Regions from separate parts of the Psychrobacillus sp. FSL K6-1464 genome, predicted to be linked through region 3. Evidence: predicted binding sites of a transcription regulator. Region 3 holds the regulator's gene; each other region holds the start of a gene.
The links. The regulator LexA, encoded in region 3, represses DNA repair genes until DNA is damaged. The targets are predictions, from matches to a motif close to CGAACATATGTTCG.
Positions count from the first base shown of each region.

Region 1: uvrB (excinuclease ABC subunit UvrB) is a predicted target of LexA. The motif match lies at 945-958, and genes of this name have one in related genera.
Region 2: MKX39_RS09195 (Y-family DNA polymerase) is a predicted target of LexA. The motif match lies at 1,154-1,167, and genes of this name have one in related genera.

Region 1 covers NZ_JBBOOP010000001.1:2,757,473-2,759,755, forward strand. Annotated here, with positions in the region: gene uvrB (excinuclease ABC subunit UvrB) at 1-879, opposite strand, end outside; gene MKX39_RS13965 (M14 family zinc carboxypeptidase) at 1,344-2,283, opposite strand, start outside.
Region 2 covers NZ_JBBOOP010000001.1:1,868,294-1,870,576, reverse strand. Annotated here, with positions in the region: gene MKX39_RS09200 (S16 family serine protease) at 186-1,091, shown strand; gene MKX39_RS09195 (Y-family DNA polymerase) at 1,215-2,283, shown strand, end outside.
Region 3 covers NZ_JBBOOP010000001.1:1,475,247-1,477,529, reverse strand. Annotated here, with positions in the region: gene MKX39_RS07195 (YneB family resolvase-like protein) at 5-655, opposite strand; gene yneA (cell division suppressor protein YneA) at 652-969, opposite strand; gene lexA (transcriptional repressor LexA) at 1,142-1,762, shown strand; gene MKX39_RS07180 (peptidoglycan DD-metalloendopeptidase family protein) at 1,938-2,283, opposite strand, start outside.

The DNA.
Region 1 (2,283 bases), 1.3 Mb from region 3:
ATCATATCTTGTACGCTGCTCTAATCGTTGTGCTTCTAACAGCTTATCCTCGCTGCGTAAGTAAGCCAGCTGTTCTTCCAATTCTTTTTCAATATTAGCTATCGCTAGCTTCATCTTTTCTTCCCGAGTAACGAAATGGGATGCAGGAAAGATAGCAACATGATCTCGTTCTCCTAAAATTTCTCCCGTAAGTGCGTTAACTTCACGAATCCGATCAATCTCATCTCCGAAAAATTCTACACGAAGACATCTTTCATCACGTGAAGCGGGGAAAATTTCTACTACATCACCGCGAACACGAAACTTTCCACGTACGAAGTTTAAATCGTTTCGTTCATATTGAATGTCGACGAGTTTACGTAATAACTGATTGCGTTCAATTTCCATTCCCGTTCTTAGCGATACGACCATTTCATTATATTCTTCTGGATTCCCTAATCCGTAAATACAGGATACAGACGCAATAATAATAACGTCTTTTCTTTCGAATAATGAAGAGGTTGCAGAATGTCGAAGCTTATCTATTTCCTCATTGACACTGGAGTCTTTTTCTATAAATGTATCGGTTGAAGGAACATACGCTTCTGGTTGAAAATAATCATAGTAACTTACAAAGTACTCAACCGCATTGTTAGGAAAAAACTCTTTAAATTCGTTATATAATTGACCTGCTAATGTTTTGTTATGTGCCATCACTAGCGTTGGTTTGTTTATCTGTTGGATAACATTTGAAATAGTATATGTTTTACCAGTACCTGTCGCACCTAGTAAGGTTTGATATCTTTTTCCTTCTTTAACACCCGCAACTAGTTCTTTTATCGCTTCGATTTGATCTCCCGCTGGCTCATACGGAGCTTGTAATTCGAATATTTGTTCCATACATAAGCCTCCCATTTTTTGAATAATTTCAGTTTAACATACTCTTTTTTTGTTTCCTAATAAAACGAACATACGTTTTTTATCTATCACAAAAGCCACTGTTTTCAGTGGCTTCAGACTGTGACAAACTCAATTTTAGGTATATAGAGTTTAATATTAAACTCGGCAAGGCCCACCACTTCGCTTTCCGTGGGCTTGGCTTCAGCCTCCTCGTCACTACGAAAACATATGCTCCTGCGGTTACTCGTCGCAAAGACATTGGTCAAACAAAGTTCGAGCAATGTCTTTCCTGCGGGGTCTTCAGCTCAAGCTATTCCCACTGGAGTCTTCGTGGTGGACCTTCCCTTATAAACAGTTCCAATAGAGTATTCAATATCTTACTTTTAATAGGACAAATAAACATCCTTCGGAACATTTATTACTATTCCTAACCGTTTATAAAAATGCTTTTGTTAATTCCATTATTATCTTTTAGATGCTTCTTGCGCTAAATATAAGCCTACTTTGTTGTTCTGCCTCCAGATAGCATCCCACTTCGATAAAGGCACAGGAATATCTCCTACATACGGAGAAATTTCTAATGTGATACCTGGCATTTTCGTTTGTTGGATAAACCAATCAGCAGATGCCCCTGAACCCTGCAAATATTGAGGAGGCATTACTTTGTAGCCAGTGAGCTTTGATAATGTTTTTGCCAATGCTTGATCTCGCTTGGATTCTGCATGCTTTTGATAGTTAAACCAGTACATAATTTGACCTGAAGAATGGTACGAAATATACGTTTTAAATTTATGTTTTTTGACGAAATCTAGAAATGCTTGTGACTCTGGTTCACTAAAAGCACTAGGTCCTTTATATGCCATATATGCAGGTTTCTTATGACCGCCGGTAATCTTATCCCAACCAGACGCAAAGTTATCATTTAAATCTACTCCACGAATATTGGATTTCCACCGATTAAAATTAGTACTTCCATTTATCTTTGTAGCAAGTGCCCCATTTTTTAAAGATTTTGGTCCAGATTGAACAAGTTTTACACCATCAGGATTCATCATGGGGATAAACCAAATAGCAGTTTGATCCAATGTCTCACGAACATTATATCCACCATAAACAGATTTGTTTTTGTAATGAATGCTATATGTGTCAATCATTTCAACTACAACGTTTGTCGTCATATGCTCTCGAGCATGTAAAGAACCATCTAGTAGAACTTCCTTTTTGCCGTTTCCTATTTTCATCGCATACATAGGGGTACCTTCTACAGATTTACCTATTTGCTCGAGCTTTGTAAACTCTGGATATAATGTTGCAACTACTTGAAGTAAATAAGTCATTTCTTCATAAGTTAAAACTTTTTTCGGTTGCAATAAATCCATATGGACAAAATCATTCATATTTATC
Region 2 (2,283 bases), 390 kb from region 3:
TTTCTTTGTTATCTGGATATTTGATGTAAATTTCCTATGAACGAATCAGCAATAGCTATCAGGTTTCTATTGTTTCGCAAGCACCGCACTTAACTTTGGTAAGACTCCTAGAAATTGTGGATTCAATAGGAAGGTTTTTTTAGTAGCTAATCGAATTAGTATAAGAGTATGTATCGGAAGGATCGGTGATCAAGATAATTGAATCAACAAACAAGCATCAAATACTTCCGTTTGTAATGACAATTTTTGTTTACTATGCGGAGCTCTATTTGTTTCTCCTCGATTATATTTCTAGTTTTTTCTTTTGCAACATCCTGGCATTGCTCGTTATATTGTGGCCATTTTATTTATTAGGAATTAGGAAAACAAACACGTTAAAACATATCTTCCTATTTTCCTTTATCGCTTCGTTTCTTTTATTGATATATGAAGTACCACTGATTTCAATGGAAGGGAACCGGTATGTCGTATCATCTTATCATCCACCAGAAGAACTAGTAAAAAGCTCTGGAATCTACGTGTTGGGTGTAAATACGACCGAGGTACTACTGGAGGAAGGCTTAGAAGAACAAGATTTTTTAGAGCTTAACAGTCACTCCATGATTTTTGATATAAACCAAGTTACTAATATCCATCGCTATGCGAATAAAACTATAGCACTTATTCAATTGATTGGTATCAATTTAGAAGTAGATTATGTTCACCAGATGTCCATGAATGTAAATGCGTATTTAAGTACGAGTAATATAGCAATTGATGAATTTTTATCTAGAAATAATGTAAATGGGAACAGTGCGGGTTTGGCTCTCGTATTATCCAGTCTAATAGAACAAGAGGAAGTTAAAAATGTAAAAACAATTGGTGTGACAGGAGCTATCAGTAAAACTGGGGAAGTAATAGAAATAGGTCAAGTAAAAGAAAAAGTTCTAAGTGCAAATAAAATAAATCTCCCGTATATAATTCTCCCTCTTGGAAATTTAGAAGAAGCCAATGAAGTAGTGGAATCATTAAATCTTCCAATAGAAGTTATCGGAGTCCAGACTGTCAATGATGCCATTCAAAAAATCAATGAGCTAAACGAGGAGAAATAAAAGGAGAAAGCGAATAGTACAACGTTTTTTTGCCTATCTACCCAATTTTTTACCATTGAATAAGAACGTTTGTTTGTAATATACTATAAAGAACATACGTTCCGAAAGAGAGTGGTGAATATTATGTATGAAGGACTAAAAAACCGGAAAATTATATGTATTGATATACGAAGTTTTTTTGCGAGCTGTGCAGCAGCAGATGCTGGCCTGGATGTTACGACTACACCGATTGCAGTCATCGGAAATTTGGAGCAAAAAGGAAGTATCGTGCTTGCTGCATCTCCACCTATGAAAAAACAGTTTGGTGTGAAGACTGGAACTCGCTTGTTTGAAATACCAGATCACCCTTCCATACATCTTATTGAACCTAAAATGGAGTTTTTCGTTCGAGTATCGATGGAAATTACACGCTATTTACATCAGTTCGTCCCACATGAGTCCATTCATGTGTATAGTGTCGATGAGTGTTTTGTAGATCTTGGCGGAACAGAAAAGCTTTGGGGACCTATTGAAAACACGATAAAACGTATACAAGACGAATTATATGCTCAATTTCAGTTGCCATGTGCAGTGGGTATGGGGCCAAACATGCTTATGGCTAAGTTGGCACTCGACCTGGAGGCGAAAAAAAGTGGCTTTGCTAAATGGGCATATGAAGATATTCAGGAAAAGTTGTGGCCGGTAACACCTTTAACTGAAATGTGGGGGATAGGATCACGTCTTCAAAAAACATTAAACAATATGGGGATTTTTAAAGTGGGTCAATTGGCGAATACCCCGTTATCCTTACTCGAGGAAAAGTTTGGTGTAATGGGCAACCAACTGTATTACCATGCTTGGGGAGTAGATCTATCCGAGCTCGGAGCACCTCTTGCTGAAGGGCAGATTAGTTATGGTAAGGGACAAATATTATTTAGAGATTATCGTAGTAAAAAAGAAGTGATGGCAGTCGTTTTGGAAATGTGCGAGGACGTAGCTAGACGAGCACGTGAAGCGGAAATGGTTGGAAGAACCATACATCTATCTGTTGGGTATAGTAAAGAGGAATTTGGCGGTGGATTTAATCGTTCCCGTTCTATTGATGAGCCGACAAACGCCACCATGACGATTTATAAAGTATGTGAGCAAATTTTTGATGAATTTTATGATCGCCGTCCTGTTCGAAAATTATCCATCTCGATTACCAATTTAG
Region 3 (2,283 bases):
CAAGTCATTTCACTCCGTGTGTTTCTATGTACTCCATATAACGTCGATGGACAGTTGCTTTACTAATATTAAACCCCAAACCTTTTAGAGTCATCGAAATCTCTTCATAGGTAAGACCAGCATTACGAAGTCTAACTACTTCTTCTAATGGCACGTCTATTCTCTCTCTTCCATCGGGATTACCTCTTGTTTTCAAGTTTTTTTCAGGTCTATATCCTTGAGACACTGCTTTTTTCATACCTCTTTTAATTTTTGCGTTGTGTAATTTCCGCTGATACTCCTCCACTAGCGCCAATATTTCCAAGAGCATAGTATCCATTTCGTTTAGATTAATGACACCTTTATCCTGTAACGTATAAATCGAAGTATTGGTTTTTTGAAGTAAATGTAGAACGGCCATTCTACCGTTTCCTCTGCCAATACGTGTCTCATCTTGTACAAATACCGCTTTAATTTCATTTTGTTTAATATAGTCAAGTAAATCTAATAAGCCTTCGCGTTCAATATCATATCCACTATGTTGATCTGAAAATACTTTTTCAACTTCATAATTATTTAGTTTTGCAAATTCTATCAATTCTTCCTCTTGCCTTGTTAATGAAGTCTCTTGAGACTCTTTTTCTGTACTCACTCGACAATATATAACTGATTTCACTTTGTATCGCCCGCTATCTCCGTATCATGATTGAAATGGTAACTTTTTTCAATGACTGGAATAATAATAACTTCCCCCGCTTTAATATGACCGTCTTGCAAATTATTCATCGCAATTACTTTATCGATCCATTTTAGCTTATCTTCATTCGTTCCATATTCTTGTGCTAAAGCCCACAAAGAATCTCCTTGTTCTATATTAATATGTTGGCTCTCGTCTGTCGAAAAAGAATTCGAGATTATTATAAACATTGTAAATGCAATACTGCATGCTACAAATATTGTTAAAAAGTAATTTTCTTTCATCCAGGTCATTTAAAATCCCCCTAATAGAATGTGTGTTCGTAATGTATATTTTAATATTAATGCGAACGTTTGTTTTTGTCAACAATAATTAGAACCTATGTTTGCATTACTGTTCTTCCCCTGTTATACTATTATTAAGATAGAAAAGGATAGAGATAATTATTCAAAAAGAGGTGAACATATGAAAAAAGCATCTAAAAGACAAGAAGATATACTTGCTTTTATAAAAGAAGAAGTTCGTAAAAAAGGTTATCCACCATCCGTTAGAGAAATTGGAGAAGCTGTGGGCTTAGCATCTAGTTCAACTGTTCATGGACATTTAGCACGACTGGAAAGTAAAGGTTTAATTAGGAGAGATCCAACAAAACCACGCGCTATTGAGATTCTGGATGGCTTGGGCAGCGTTGCTGAAAAACACAATGTGGTTCATGTACCGTTGATCGGTAAAGTTACTGCTGGTATCCCTATTACAGCAATTGAAAATATAGAAGAATTCTTCCCACTTCCAGAAACATTTGGAACTGCAGATGATAATTTATTTATGTTAGAGATTATGGGTAATAGTATGATAGAGGCTGGAATATTAAATGGTGACTATGTGGTTGTAAAACAACAGCAATCTGCCAATAATGGCGATATTGTTGTCGCAATGACTGATGAAGATGAAGCAACAGTTAAAAGATTCTTCAAGGAAAAGTCCTATTTCCGTCTGCAACCCGAAAATTCTTCCATGGAACCTATCATTGTAAATTCAGTTAGTATACTTGGAAAAGTAGTTGGAGTTTACCGTAATATTCAATAGTTTTGTCGAACTTGACAATATAGACAAGTAAACGTAAGATAACAAAGAGCCGATATCATATTTCAACGAAAAGTGGACATTTTCGTTGAAATCATCGAAAAACCCCTTTACCTTAATGGTTGAGGGGTTTTATTTTTATACATAAGTAATTAGTAGCTTTGGTAAACTAGTAATACTACTTCTTCTTCTTGAGGGCAGCTAAAGTCTTTGTTCCGACTACCCCATCAACTGTTAAGCCCTTTTTCTTTTGAAAGTCTTTAATAGCCGAAATAGTTAATGGTCCCTCTATCCCGTCATTTATCAATTTATAACCTGCTGAATTTAAGAGTTTCTGAACTTCAGTGACATTTATTTCACTTATATACTTTAAAGGATTTACCGCATTTGGCTGACCTACATCGTAAGATGGTATGTGAATTTCAAAATGTAAGTGGATACCTGTACTATTTCCTGTACTCCCTTTAATACCTATTTGTTGACCTTGTTTAACACTTTGTCCCACTTTCACAGTAATAGTTTTT